DNA from 2 places in the Pseudomonas sp. 1928-m genome. Region 1 is predicted to be linked to the other one. Evidence: predicted binding sites of a transcription regulator. Region 1 holds the regulator's gene; the other holds the start of a gene.
The links. Region 1 encodes FliA, which starts transcription of late flagellar genes. Its sites were predicted from a motif close to CTAAAGTTTNNNNNNNNNNNGCCGNTAA; they were not measured.

Region 1 (7,058 bases):
GCGCCGGCGTGGCCACCTTCAAGGTAGTTGCCGCCGAGGATGGCGACAAAGGCCAGGATGACCCCGATAAGGCTCAGTACATCCATTAAATGCAGGTCTCCGCCAGGTGCCTGCCAATATCATCCAGCGGGTAGATGGCGTCGGCCAGGTTGGCTTTGACGATGGCCATGGGCATGCCGTAAATCACGCAGCTGGCTTCATCCTGCGCCCACACCTGGCTGCCACCCTGCTTGAGCAGGCGTGCACCTTCACGACCGTCCGCGCCCATGCCGGTCAGCACCACCGCCAGCACCTTGTCACCATAGGACTTGGCCACCGAGCCGAAGGTGATATCGACGCAAGGCTTGTAGTTCAGGCGCTCATCACCGGGAAGGATTTTCACCACACCGCGGGCGTCGACCATCATCTGCTTACCGCCAGGCGCCAGCAGCGCCAGGCCGGGGCGCAATACATCACCGTCCTCGGCTTCCTTGACACTGATACGGCACAGTTTGTCGAGGCGCTCGGCAAAGGCCTTGGTGAAGGCGGCCGGCATATGCTGGATCAGCACGATCGGCGCCGGAAAAGTAGCCGGCAACTGGGTCAGCACACGCTGCAGCGCCACCGGCCCACCTGTCGAGGTGCCAATCGCAACCAGCTTGTAGGATTTACGCTTAGGCGCGGCACTGACAACAGCCGGCGCGGGAGCCGCAGCTGGACGACCCGGCGTGCTGGTGGTGGTTACAGGGCGTGCCCCTGGCTTGGTTTGCGCTGCAGGTGTCGTGCTAGGCGCTGCCACGGGAGGCGGGCTCAGGCTACGGCGGTTACTGCGGGCAATGGTATGAATTTTCTCGCAGAGCAGCTGCTTGACCCGCTCTGGATTGCGCGAAATATCCTCGAAATTCTTCGGCAGGAAATCCACCGCACCGGCTTCCAGCGCATCCAGCGTAACGCGCGCGCCTTCATGAGTCAGCGAAGAGAACATCAGCACCGGCGTCGGACAGCGCTGCATGATGTTACGCACGGCCGTGATGCCATCCATCATCGGCATCTCGTAATCCATGGTAATCACATCGGGCTTGAGCGCTTGTGCCTGCTCGATGGCTTCACGGCCGTTAGTGGCTGTGCCGATCACCTGAATATTCGGATCGGCTGAAAGAATTTCCGACACACGCCGACGAAAAAAGCCGGAGTCATCAACCACCAACACCTTAACAGCCATAAACACTCCTAAACGGCGCGACAGATAGCTGCGCCGCTAACAATCAGATACGCCGGGCGTAACGTTTAAGCATGCTCGGCACGTCAAGAATCAGGGCAATACGTCCATCACCGGTGATGGTCGCGCCCGACATGCCTGGAGTGCCCTGCAGCATTTTGCCCAGCGGCTTGATCACCACTTCTTCCTGACCGACCAGTTGATCGACCACGAAACCGATGCGCTGGCTGCCAACGGTGAGAATCACCACATGGCCCTCGCCCTGCTCCACATGAGCAGCACTGCCGATCAACCAGCGCTTGAGGTAAAACAGCGGCAAAGCCTTATCGCGCACGATCACCACTTCCTGGCCGTCGACCACATTGGTTCGCGACAAATCCAGGTGGAAAATCTCGTTGACGTTGACCAGCGGGAAGGCGAACGCCTGATTGGCCAGCATCACCATCAGCGTCGGCATGATCGCCAGGGTCAGCGGCACCTTAATGACGATCTTCGAGCCCTGGCCCTTGACCGAAAACACGTTGACCGTGCCATTGAGCTGGGAAATCTTGGTTTTCACCACGTCCATGCCCACACCGCGACCGGACACATCGGAAATCTCGGTCTTGGTCGAAAAGCCCGGCGCGAAGATCAGGTTGTAGCATTCGAATTCATTGAGGCGGTCGGCAGCGTCCTTATCCAGCAGACCTTTCTCCACGGCCTTGGCACGCAGCTGATCGGCATCCATACCTTTACCGTCATCGGAGATCGACAGCAGGATATGGTCGCCCTCCTGCTCGGCGGACAGGATCACCTTGCCGCCGCGTGGCTTGCCCGAGGCTTCGCGCTCTTCCGGGGTTTCAATGCCGTGGTCGACCGCGTTACGCACCAAGTGGACCAATGGATCGGCCAGGGCTTCAACCAGGTTCTTGTCGAGGTCGGTTTCTTCACCGACCAGCTCCAGGTTGATCTCTTTTTTCAGGTTGCGCGCCAGATCGCGGACCAGACGCGGGAAGCGCCCGAAGACCTTCTTGATCGGCTGCATGCGGGTTTTCATCACCGCCGTTTGCAGATCAGCCGTTACCACATCCAGGTTGGACACTGCCTTGGACATGGCTTCATCACCACTACTGGCACCCAGACGCACCAGGCGGTTCCGCACCAGCACCAGTTCGCCGACCATGTTCATGATTTCATCCAGCCGCGCGGTATCAACCCGCACAGTGGTTTCCGCCTCGCTAGGTGGCGCAGCCTTCTCGGCTGCAGGTGCGGCAGCCGGAGCAGCAGGTGCCTTGGCCGGTTCCGCCTTGGCAGCAGGTTTTGCAGCGGGTTTAGCGGCGGCCTTGGCAGGTTCAGCAGGTTTGGCAGCCGGAGCTGGCGCAACGGGCTTGATCGCTTCAGGCTCGACAAACTTGCCTTTGCCATGCAGTTGATCAAGCAGTGCTTCGAACTCATCGTCGGTGATATCACCGCTCGGCGCGGCAGCAGGCTCAGCTTTGGCCGCAGGTGCGGCAGGCGCAGATACAGCAGGCGGGACAAACTGGCCTTTGCCATGCAACTGATCGAGCAGCGATTCGAACTCATCATCAGTGATCTCATCACCGGCCGCGGCTGTTGCCGCTGGCGCAGCAGCAACTGGCGCGGCGGGTGCAACAGCAACGTCAGGAGCTACAAACTGCCCCTTGCCGTGCAGCTGATCGAGCAAGGATTCAAATTCATCATCGGTAATTTCATCGCTGCTGGCAGCACTGGGAGCTTGCGCCGGAGACTCGTCCAAGGAGCCCAGCAACTGCTCAAATTCACTGTCGGTGATATCGCCAGCGGCCTCTGCAATCTCGATTTCAGGCTCGGGCTCAGCCTGCGCTTCAACTGGCGCGACTTCCTCTGCACCTGCTGGCTCAGCCAGGCGTGCCAAGGCGGCAAGCAGCTCAGGGGTAGCGGGAGTCAGATCAGTACGCTCACGTACTTCGGTAAACATGCTGTTGACGGCATCCAGTGCTTCCAGCACCACATCCATCAACGCGGAGTCGACGCGCCGCTCACCCTTACGCAGGATGTCGAAGACGTTTTCTGCGATATGGCAGCATTCCACCAGCTCGTTGAGCTGGAGAAAACCGGCACCACCTTTGACGGTATGAAACCCGCGAAAAATAGCGTTGAGCAGATTCATGTCGTCCGGGCGACTTTCCAGCTCAACGAGCTGTTCGGACAGTAGTTCAAGAATCTCGCCGGCCTCTACCAGGAAGTCCTGGAGGATTTCTTCATCGGCGCCGAAGCTCATAAGACGTGCTCCTAAAATCCCAGGCTGGAAAGCAGGTCGTCGACATCATCCTGATTGGATGCGACGTCTTCACGCTTATCGGCATGAATCTGCGGACCTTCACCATGCGAAGGCTCTTTTTGTTTTTCTTGTTCGGCGCGGAGCAACTCATGGTTGTGCTCAATGCCAGCAAATTGATCCACCTGACTGGCCATCAGCACCAGTTTCAGCAGATTACTTTCAACCTCGGTCACCAACTGGGTTACACGCTTGATCACCTGCCCGGTCAGATCCTGGTAGTCCTGAGCCAAGAGAATATCGTTGAGGTGACCAGATATCTTGGCGCCGTCACGCTCGCTGCGCGCCAAAAACAGCTCAACGCGCTTGGCCAGTTCACGGAAACCATCGGCGCTCATCTCGCGGCGCATAAAGCGCCCCCAGTCAGCGCTCAGGCTTTGCGCCTCATCACTGAGGTCATTAACCAGTGGTGCGCTCTGCTCAACCAGATCCATGGTGCGGTTGGCCGCTTTCTCGGTCATCGTCACCACGTAATTCAGCCGCTCGGTGGCATCGGTGATTTGCGAGACCTCAGTGGCATGCGGCACGCGAGGGTCGAGCTGGAAATTGACAATGGCGTTATGCAGCTCACGGGTCAGCTTGCCGACCTCGTGATACAGGCCGCGATCACGCGCCTTGTTGAGCTCATGTATCAGCTGTACCGCTTCACCAAAGTTGCCTTGTTCCAGGCTGTCTACCAGTTGGCGAGCGTTGTGTTTCAGGGACGACTCAAGGTCACCCTGAACGGAATCTTTATGTTCCATAGCACCCTCATGGCAAACATCAGCCGTTGACCCGCTCGAAGATCTTTTCAATCTTCTCTTTCAGTACCTGGGCAGTGAACGGTTTGACTACGTAACCGTTAACCCCAGCCTGGGCTGCTTCGATGATCTGATCGCGCTTGGCTTCTGCGGTAACCATCAACACCGGCAGGGTTTTCAGGCGCTCATCGGCACGCACCGCGCGTAGCAGGTCGATACCCGTCATGCCGGGCATGTTCCAGTCAGTCACCAGAAAATCGAAACTGCCGCTCTGCAGCATGGGCAGCGCGGTGACGCCATCATCGGCTTCCGCTGTGTTGGTGAACCCCAAGTCACGCAGGAGGTTCTTGATGATCCGTCGCATCGTTGAAAAGTCATCAACGATGAGGATTTTCATGTTCTTGTCCAAGTCGACCTCCGTACAGTCCCAAACGCACCCAGCAACCTGTATGCGCTTTTAATCGTGAAACCGGCCCAGCGTTAGCGAATGCAACTCAATGTGCGCGCCACTCGCCCAGACGAGCGCGTAAACGAGCGGCACACTGACTGTGTAGTTGGCTTACACGTGATTCGCTAACCCCCAACACCTCGCCGATCTCTTTAAGATTCAATTCTTCATCGTAATATAGCGCTAACACCAGGCGCTCGCGCTCCGGCAGGTTGGCAATGGCATCTGCCAGGGCCGCCTGAAAGCGTTCATCTTCCAGATCACGAGAAGGTTCGAGGTGGTTGCTGCCAGCGTCTTCACCCAACCCACCGTGTTCACCGTCCTGCAACAGGTCGTCGAAACTGAACAGGCGGCTGCCTAAAGTGTCGCCAAGAATGCCGTAGTAATCCTCGAGACTCAATTGGAGTTCGGCCGCAACCTCTTGATCTTTAGCGTCTCTGCCGGTTCTGGCCTCAATTTTTCGAATTGCGTCGCTGACCATGCGGCTATTGCGATGCACTGAGCGGGGTGCCCAGTCACCTTTGCGCACCTCATCAAGCATCGAACCGCGAATGCGAATGCCGGCGAATGTCTCGAAACTGGCGCCTTTACTGGAGTCGTATTTTTTTGACGCTTCGAGCAGGCCGATCATCCCGGCCTGAATCAGATCGTCTACCTGCACATTGGCCGGTAGACGGGCCAGCAGGTGATAGGCAATGCGTTTGACCAGGGGCGCGTAGCGCTCGATCAACTGGTGCTGGGAATCCTGCGCCTGCGCCTTGCTATACATACGAAGTCCAGAGGCTGCTGTCATATGGCCGTGTCCGCGATCGGTTGCTGCACCAGACGCTCAACGAAAAACTCCAAATGACCGCGCGGGTTGGCCGGTAACGGCCAGGCGTCGACTTTCTGGGCTATCGCCTTGAACGCCAGCGCGCACTTCGAGCGCGGGAAGGCTTCGTAGACCGCGCGCTGCTTCTGCACGGCCTTGCGCACTGACTCGTCATACGGCACGGCGCCTACGTACTGCAGGGCAACGTCGAGAAAACGGTCGGTGACTTTAGTCAGCTTAGCAAAGAGGTTGCGACCTTCCTGCGGGCTGTGGGCCATATTGGCCAATACACGGAAACGATTCATGCCGTGGTCGCGGTTGAGCAATTTGATCAGCGCGTAGGCGTCGGTAATCGAAGTCGGTTCATCACACACCACCACCAGCACTTCCTGGGCGGCGCGCACGAAGCTGACCACGCCATCACCGATACCGGCAGCGGTGTCGATGATCAGCACATCGAGGTTGTCACTGATATCGCTGAATGCCTGAATCAGCCCGGCATGCTGCATGGGTGACAGCTGCACCATGCTCTGAATGCCAGACGCCGCCGGCACGATACGAATGCCCCCCGGCCCCTGCAGCAGTACATCGCGCAGCTCACATTCGCCGCTGATAACGTCTTCCAGGGTGCGTTTGGCGCTCAGGCCAAGCAGCACATCGACGTTGGCCAAGCCCAGGTCGGCGTCCATCAACATCACCCGACGGCCGAGATCAGCCAGGGCCAACGCCAGGTTCACCGAGACGTTGGTCTTACCGACGCCACCTTTGCCGCCGGTCACCGCAATCACCTGTACGGGATGCATACCCATATTTCTACACACCTTGTCTAACTTCGACTGGAGCCACTTGGCCGGCTAAGCGCGGTTCAATTCCAACAGCCTGACGCTTAACTGACGCGTCGTGCGGGTTGCTGGTAAAGGCCGGCAAACATCTCCGCCATCGTATCCTCGCTTGGATCCTGGGTCGCCTGCAGCCCTACGGCCCGGCTAACCAGTTGATGACTGCGGGGAATCTGCAAGTCATCGGGAATGCGTGGCCCATCAGTGAGATAGGCTACCGGTAGACGCTGGCTAATAGCCAGTCCTAAAACCTCACCCAGGCTGGTGGCTTCATCCGCCTTGGTCAGGATGCAGCCAGACAAGCCGCAGCGCTTATAACTATGGTAGGCGGCTTTCAGCACTTGGCCCTGGCTGGTAGCGGCCATTACCAGATAATTTTTTGCATTGACGCCACGGCTGGCCAGGGTTTCCAGCTGCATACGCAGGGCTGGGTCGTTGGCTGGCAGGCCGGCAGTGTCGATCAGCACCACACGCTTGCGCGCCAGCGGAGCCAGGGCCTGGGTCAGCGACTGACCCGGATCAACCAGAGTTACCGGGACATTGAGAATGCGCCCCAGAGTCTTGAGTTGTTCTTGAGCACCAATGCGGTAGCTGTCCAGACTGACCAAGGCAATATGCTGCGCGCCGTACTTGAGCACGTAACGCGCCGCCAGCTTGGCCAGGGTGGTGGTCTTGCCCATGCCCGCCGGGCCCACCAGGGCGATT
Region 2 (8,210 bases), on a different contig from region 1:
GGCAAGGTCGCAGAGGTTGCTTGATCGATGTAGCGAGCTTGTAGCGTGAATAAAAATGCCCGTCGAATGACGGGTATTTTTATTCTGAAGATAATTACTTGGTGATGTTTTATTTAAACGTCGATTCCAAGTTTATGGAAGAAAATTCGGTTTCTCATGGTTGCATCTTTTAATGCTTTATCCCAGCTGATTACTTCGATGTATAAGTTTATGCTGGATACCCAATTGAACCAGCCTTTGCTGTCTGGCATTGGTTTGAAGTCTTTTTCGTACTTAAGCCAATCTTCGATTTTTTTATTCAGATCGCAGATCACGTATCCGTAAAATGGGGTGTTGTCACCGACTAGTATTTTCTTCCCTTTGGGGGTTTTGAATGCCCCGTTTCGTATGCTATTGGTGTATCTAATGATTTGTTGAATTGGGTCTTCTTTTGAAGATGGATTTACGAAGTCGTCGCGCCCTGGTTTTTTAAATTCAAATATGGTTACAGGATTGCTTGGTTCGTTCTCCCCGCGAAATGCAACTCTTGTCCCATAAGCCAACAGGTCAGGTCGCTCAGACTTTCCCCCATTTAACGGTTGATCTGAAGAGATGAAGTCTGTAAATGTAAGTCTCTCATCAATTATCCAGAGGTTATGACTGCTGTAAGGAGTGTTTTCGCTGTCTTTTTTTGTTGGGAATATTATGCTGTGCACTTCGTCTTCGCTGCGATAATCCCCTGTTTCTGTTGTCTCTAAAGCTTTTTCAAAAACATTTAGAATGTTTTTTCTCAGCACGACATAGTGGATTAAATCGTTCTTGCTGGCGTCTGATATTTTGTCAATTATTTTTGAAATTTCTTCTGAGTCATGTTGGGTGCCCGCAATAGATAAGGCCGCGACTTCATGCCTTATTTCAGCTTCAATTTTGAATTTTTCTTTTTGTAGAAAATTTTCTATTTCTTCTTTTGACGCGTGATATGACAACGAACTAATGTCAGCGTTCTTTACTAGGTCCTTGTGCCAAGGTGCTTCTGATCTTACGTATTCGTTGACTTCACCTCGCTTTTTGTCTTGCCGTGCGCTTACTTCGTCAGTGACTGCCGCTGCAGTAAGTTTTGCCGCTTGTTTCTCAATTTCGGATTGCGATATACCAAATAGCATGTCGTCTTGTTTTTGAAAGTCGAAACTTCCTCTCTCAAGTGAAACGTTGCTGTCTAGGTAGCTGCTGAATACGTAAGTTTTGATTATGTAGTTTCGTTCTCTGTTTTCGGTTCCGTCATAATGCTTGTCATAGAACTCATCGGAAAATTCTGGAATGTAGTTGTGGATTGGCGTTTCTGTTACCTCGCGTTTGTGGGCCACGAGGCTAATGCGACTTTTTTGATTTTTTGGTGAATATATTTTGAAAAGTCTTACCTCAAAAAGCTCGTTTTTCTCTTTTGAGGGGATTGTGAATGTGTTTTCTGGTAGGGGTATTTCCCGTATGAGTCCTGATGTGTTCTTTATGAAATCATTGAGCACTATGAGCCCGGAGTCATCTTCTTCGCATAAGGTGATTGTAGGGCAGTTATAGTCTTTTGTTATGAAATATGGAAGTAGTCGCTCAGTAAGGCTTCTGGCTAGAGTGTTGAGTTTTTTGTTGAGGCTGCTTGTCTTTACGCCAGAGAGCGTTACAGATGTTCGATGTTCTGTTTCTGTGGATGTTGATATTTTCTCGTTTATTATTATTTCATTGCCTTTTCCCATGGAGAATGATCTGTGCATTCGCTCAGTGTTCTCTATGTAGTGGCTGTCTATCTTGAGGTTATGAAAATATTTTAAGCAGGTGAAGCGTCCGAACCCTTTTCCTCCAATATTTAATTTGTGATCACTATATAAGGTGTCGAATGAATCCCTGTTTTCTTTTGTGAATCCAATTCCGTTATCTGTAATGATTAGGTTTTCAATTGCTGCCAGTGAGTCGTCTGTTTCAACTTGTTTTGACCGAATTGCTGTTATTTTTATGGTGCCATTTTCTTGTTGGGATGACTCGATAGCCTGTATCGCGTTGACTATAACTTCAATGATTGGTGTGTAGATTGTTGTATTGGCTTTGATGTTCTCAACCGCTCTTACAATATTTACGTTGCTCATAACCTCACCGTTTTAAAACTAAGAGTGGATTGTTTTTTATTTTTGGCATGCGCCTGCCAAGTCTTTTCATTTGACCGGTTTTCGGTTTTTCGCATAGAGAACTTTTCCGCCTGTGGCGGTGGCTCCACGCTCTTGTAATTCAAACCGGCTGTTCTGCGCTTTGATCAGATCGCTCAACTTCTTGTGGCCATAAAGGCGTGAGTCGAAGTCCGAGCGCAGCTTGCTGATATTGGTACCGAGGGCACCGAGGTGGCACCAACCATCCTCGTCTGAGTTGTCGTCAATCACCTTGGCAATAAAGTCCACCGGCACTTTCTGCGGTTTGACCTTGGCTGGTGCTGGCGTCGCGGCAGGTTTGCTTTCTGCGGCGGCGGATGGTGTTTGTGTAGCGGCTGGCGCACCGTTGCCGGTGCTTTCCGGCTCGGCAGGTTCGGCGTCGTTGCGCAGCAGTTCGGTGTAGATAAATTTGTCGCAGGCGGAGACAAAAGGCTTGGGTGTTTTCTGTTCGCCAAAGCCGATCACTTCCAGCCCTTCTTCACGCAGGCGGGCGGCCAGGCGGGTGAAGTCGCTGTCGCTGGAGACCAGGCAGAAACCATCGAGGCGCCGGGTATAGAGCAGGTCCATGGCGTCGATGATCAGTGAGCTGTCGGTGGCGTTTTTACCGGTGGTGTAGGCGAACTGCTGCATGGGTTGAATCGAGTGTTCCAGCAGTACCTTCTTCCAGCCGCCCAGTTGTGGGCCGGTCCAGTCGCCGTAGATGCGTTTGACGCTGGCGACGCCGTATTTGGCGATTTCCTCGAACAGGCCTTCAACGATTGCAGCGGAGGCGTTATCGGCGTCGATCAGCACGGCAAGGTGCTTCTGCTGCCGAGGTGGGCTGGATTTGGCGGCCATGCTTCTTCCTTGAATGAGGTTGGCTCGACATTACTGCGAATTGATGGCCATGCGCCATAGTTTGCGCATTGGCTTTTGGTCTTGGGTCTGTTCTTGGGTTGGTGGGTATCCGCCGCTTATGTGTTGTTGCTACTAACGGTTCCGCCCTTACGGCGGCTCACTTTTGGCAAACGCCCCAAAAGTAAGCAAAAGGTCTTGCCCCTTGCATCCGGCCCGACTTCGTCGGGTTCCCTCGCTCCATCATTGCTCCAGGGGCACGCCGCGAAGGGCCATCCCTGGCCCATCGCGGCTCTCGCGGCATCCATGCCGCTCAACCCCTTCCACAACGATTCCACTCGGCCTCCTGATGGGGCGTTTGGCGTCGTCTGTGAGATTGGTGTTTTTAGAAGCACAGCAAACTGTAGGAGCGGGCTTGCCCGCGATGCTTTTGTTTCGGCTTTTACGTTTTGCTTTGCCGTCCACAAATAGTCCAAACAACGCGGTCCCCGAATCCCGTCAGGAGGCCGAGTGGAGGTGCTGTGGAGAGGGGCGTTTGGCATGGATGCCAAACGAGGGACGATGGGCCAGGGATGGCCCACCGTGACGACCCTCGGAACAGCACCGGAGCGAGGGGAGTTGAGCGCAGCGAAACCCGGATGCCGGGCGCGCTTTCTCTTTGGTTACTTTCTCTTTCGCGCGAGCAAAGAGAAAGTAACTCGCCGTAAGGGCGAAACCAGTAAGCAGAGCCAATACACCAGCGGCGTGACGCGCTGATTAGGGCGGTTTACCAGCGGTTGCGCACTTCCTCGGCAAAGCCCGGCAGGTTGTGAATCGCCAGGACTTGGCCATCGTCGAGGGTGACGTGGCCGTTGTAATGGCCGAACACCTGGTGCTGTTCGGAGGCCAGCAACAGCAAGTTGAGCTTGCTGTTGCGATCGACCCTCGGGGTGAAATCCAGTTGCAGGCGGGCATCGTTGCTGCGGATCTTCCAGGGTCTCAGCCAGTCGTTACGGTCAAACTCAAACGCGACCTGATCCAGCTTGTGCGCCACGCCGCGGTACAGCAGCAGGTTTTCCGTGGCGGGGCTGCGGTCGCTGAAACCGTAGCCGAGGTTGAGGCCAAAGAGCTCGCCTTCGACATAACCGGACGCCGAGGCCCAATACCAGGTGTTGTTGTAGGTCCACACGCCACGGCCCCAGTCGAGCACGCCGAGGTCGCGCGTTGGGCTTAGTGGGTAATGCTTGCCGGCTTGGCTGAACTGGCCGCTGGCCTGCAGGCAGTTGAACTTGCTGTTGTAGTAGAAGGCTTTGCGTTGCTAGGGCCAGGACGTGGCGATATTCATCGACTGATGGTCCGGCGGCAGGCGCAAGGTTAGATCGCCCTCGATGCCACGCCCGTGGGGCCCCTGGAACTGCGCGCTGGAGAAATGCAGCCGATGTTCATCGCCGCTGCGCCGTATCTGCAGGGTCAGTTGAGCGTTGCTGAAGCTGATTTCGCCGCTGTCGGCGCGCTCCGGAAAGGCATGCCGCGCCAGTGGCAGTACTTGCAAGGTATCGATCTGCCAGCTGCGGCCTTGCGTCAGGTCGACCAGGCAAATGGCATAGAGCCCGGCATAGCCGAGGTTGCTGGCGGTCAGGCAGATGGCGAACTGCTCGGGTGACACCACGGCGTAGTAGTCCCATTCCTTGATCCGCCAACTGCTCGCGGCGACGGCCTGGCGTTGGTAGTGCCAATACGGCTGGCGAGCCCAACCGGGCTCGGTTAGCGTGCCGTCGGGTTGCAGCAGTGGCAGGGGGGCGAGAATTTCGTGCTGCATGATTGGCCTCTTGTTTTTATTCTGCGGCGGTTTGCCGTTTGGCTGGCTCGGCTGTTTTTGGCTAAGTCCAAGTCGCCTAGCGCGGTGAGCAGCCTTAACTATCCTCTAGTAGCGCCGATAGAGCGTATTACTAGACAGCTAGAAGGCGAAGCCCCATGCGTATCAAATCCAAACTGTTGCTGAGCTTTCTGGTTGCAACCCTGATTCCCGTTCTGGTGGTGGCGCTGCTGACGATTCGCAATGTCACGCAGCAGGCCAAAGAGAACTTCCTGGTATCCAGCAGCCTGGATATGAAGCTGGTGAACAACAGCTTCGCCACTTTCTTTGATTCGGTGGGCTACACCGTTTCGGCCCTGGCGGAATACCCCGCGGTCAAGGATGCCGATAACGGTGAGCTGACCACCTACTTCGGTGAGGCGCGCAAGCCGGGTGAGGTGGCCACCGCCAATGGTGGGCGGGAGAAGCAGATTTTCGATTACTTCTCCAGCATCGGTAAGAACAACCCCACCTTCGGTTACGTGTATATGAGCGATACCAAGGGCGGCTATGTGGAGTGGCCGGGCACCGGGGATTACGGTGATTGGGACCCGCGCACGCGTGAGTGGTACCCCATTGGCCGCGACGCCAATTTCACTCTGGGCCGCCGCGACGGTTATTACTGGGAGCCGGATGACGCGGTGTATGTCTCGGTGCTCAAGGGCTTCAAGGACAACGCCGGGCAGTTTGCCGGGGTGGTGGCGGTGGATGTGTCGCTCAAGGCGCTCACCGATATGGCGCAGAAGGTGCGCTTTGGCGAAACCGGCTTTCTCATGCTGGCCGAGGGCAGCGGCACTTTGCTGGTGGATGGCCTGAAGCCGGACAACAACTTCAAGAAGGTCAGCGAGCTGCCTGGCGAGTACTTTGCCACCATCGGCAAGACCGAAAACGGCTTGGTCGAGGTGGAGATCGACGGGGTGGCGTATATGGCCAACGTCTACACCTCGCCGGAGCTGGGCTGGAAGTTTGTCGGCTTCAAGCAGGCGGACGAGATCTACGCCAGCGCCCGTGAGCTGACCTGGATCACCCTGATTGTTTGCATCGTGCTGGTGCTGGTGTTCGGCGCGGCTGGGGTGGTGATCGCCAACCGTATCGTCAACCCGATCAATCTGGTGAAGGACGGGCTACGCACCATCGCTCAGGGTGAAGGTGACCTGACCCGCCGGCTGGACCTGCTCAGCAGCGATGAAACCGGCGAGCTGGCCAAGTGGTTCAATCAGTTTATCGAGTCGATCCAGGGCATGATCCGCGTGATCAAGGAAAACGCCATCAGCATGGATGGAGTGTCCAGCGATACCAATAAACGCACCACGGCGATGTCGGCCACGCTGCAGCGTCAGTTGAGTTCGGTGGAGCAGATTGTCACGGCCGTGACCGAGATGTCCTCGGCGGCCAATGAGGTGGCCAAGACCTGTGTGCAAACCGCCGATGTGTCGGAGCAGGGGCTGGTGGCCACGCGCAATGGCAAAGAGGTGATCGCGCGCAGTACGTCGGGGGTCAACAAGCTCGGCGCCAGCATCCAGAACTCCAGCAAGGTGCTGCAGGAGCTGGAGAAGGAAACGGTCAATATCAACAATATCCTCTCGACCATTCAGCAGATCGCCGAGCAGACCAACCTGCTGGCCTTGAACGCCGCCATCGAAGCCGCCCGCGCGGGCGAGCAGGGCCGCGGGTTTGCGGTGGTGGCCGATGAAGTGCGCAACCTGGCCAAGCGCACCCAGGACTCCACCGAGCAGATCAACAATATCCTCAACCTGCTGGTCAACCGCATCAAGGAAGTGACGGTGAGCATGGACCAAAGCCTGGTCGAATCGGGCAAGGCCATCGTCTTGTCCGATGAGGTCATGGCCGCCTTCGAGAGCATTGAAGGCAAGGTGCAGATGATCCGCGACATGACCATGCAGATCGCCACCGCCACCGAGGAACAGCACCTGGTGACCGAGGAGATCAACCAGAACATCGTCGCCATCAACGACGCGGTAACGCAGATCTCCGTGCAGGCAGCCGAGGTGGAAAGCTACGCCCAGGAACAAAGTGGCCTGAGCAGTGAGCTGAAGCAACTGGTGGTGCGTTTCCGCACGGAGTAAGGCGCGGGTTAACCCCAGAAAGCCTCGTAGTTACGGCAATGCTGTTCATTTAAGTGGGGCCGCTTTACGCCCTATAGAGCGGCGGGCTTTGAAATCTTCCTCGCTCTAAGTCTTTGGCAGTGGTTCAGGCCGTAGGATGGGTGCTAACCCATCAGCCAATTGATGGGTTAGCACCCATCCTACGGTGGTGAGCACAAAGAAATGCCGCTTCCCTGGCAAGGGCGAAGCGGCATTTTTCTTATGTGAACAACCTGACGCAACTGCGGGGCTTTTTGTTTACCAGCGATAGCCATGGCCGTCGTGCCGACGGTGTTTGTGGCCATGCCAGCGTTTATGGCGCGGCCGTTCCTGCACGTAATACACGGGGGCCGGTTGGTAATAAACCGGCTGGCGTTCGTAGTACACCCGTTGTGGTGGGTAATAGGCCGGTGGCGGCGGGTAGTACTCGCGCGGTGGCGGGGCGTAGACCTGTACGGGGCGGCTTTGGCTGACGATAACGCCGCCAATCACCGCGCCCACCACGGCTCCGGCAATCGCTGCGTCACGGTTGGAGGCCTGCGCTGGGGCCTGGGCAAACAGCGCCAGGCTGGCCAGCAGGCCGGTGATAAGGGGGATACGCGACTGCATGATCGAAACTCCTCTGCAAACCGGTCTTTCCCGGCTTGTAGTTTCGACACTGGCTGTTGCGCGGCATTGCAGGGCGCAATGTAAAGCCTGTGTAAAACAGCACGGCCGCGTAAAGCTGATCAGGTGTGTTCGAGACGCTGATGTTTGGCAGTATTGGCGTGCTGGCGGAGCAAAAACAATTCAACCCGCCGCCTTCGCTTCCGCACTTCAGCCCTGGGCCTGGAGCCGGAAGCGCAGAAGCCCCCATTTAAGGAGTCGTTTATGTTGAGCCGCAAAGGATTATTGCTTGTCGCAGCCGCTGGGTTGCTGGCCTGTCACGTTCAGGCCGCGGATGTCACGGTCAAGCTGGGCAGCGCGGAACGCGTTACCCGTTTGTTTGCCTATCCCAATAACTGCAATGTGATCTGCTATCGCGACTGGACGCTGGAGCAGACCGCCGAGCACTACCTGCGTCAGAGCTTGCAGCGTGATGGTTATGCCACCGCCAAGGTCAGCGTCCACCGCGAACAGCAAGACCTCTTCGCCAAGTTCACCGAGGTGCCTGAAGGCTACGGTAAACCGCTCGAACAACTGCTGAAGACTGGGGAGCTGGCCTACGCGGGCGCCAAACTGCTTAATAAAGATGGCAAGTGGCAATACAACTGGTCGTTGTTTCTG

Region 2: P3C18_RS10470 (methyl-accepting chemotaxis protein) is a predicted target of FliA. The motif match lies at 4,897-4,924, and genes of this name have one in related genera.

The regions. Positions count from the first base shown of each region.
Region 1 covers NZ_JARIXO010000006.1:74,405-81,462, reverse strand. Annotated here, with positions in the region: gene P3C18_RS17250 (flagellar motor protein) at 1-86, opposite strand, end outside; gene P3C18_RS17245 (chemotaxis response regulator protein-glutamate methylesterase) at 86-1,201, opposite strand; gene P3C18_RS17240 (chemotaxis protein CheA) at 1,245-3,458, opposite strand; gene P3C18_RS17235 (protein phosphatase CheZ) at 3,470-4,258, opposite strand; gene P3C18_RS17230 (chemotaxis response regulator CheY) at 4,278-4,652, opposite strand; gene fliA (RNA polymerase sigma factor FliA) at 4,750-5,496, opposite strand; gene fleN (flagellar synthesis regulator FleN) at 5,493-6,323, opposite strand; gene flhF (flagellar biosynthesis protein FlhF) at 6,401-7,058, opposite strand, start outside.
Region 2 covers NZ_JARIXO010000002.1:202,123-210,332, reverse strand. Annotated here, with positions in the region: gene P3C18_RS10490 (gamma-glutamyl-gamma-aminobutyrate hydrolase family protein) at 1-24, shown strand, start outside; gene P3C18_RS10485 (ATP-binding protein) at 114-2,114, opposite strand; gene P3C18_RS10480 (NYN domain-containing protein) at 2,181-3,008, opposite strand; partial or broken gene P3C18_RS10475 (DUF2804 domain-containing protein) at 3,772-4,803, opposite strand; gene P3C18_RS10470 (methyl-accepting chemotaxis protein) at 4,959-6,926, shown strand; gene P3C18_RS10465 (hypothetical protein) at 7,203-7,553, opposite strand; gene P3C18_RS10460 (hypothetical protein) at 7,815-8,210, shown strand, end outside.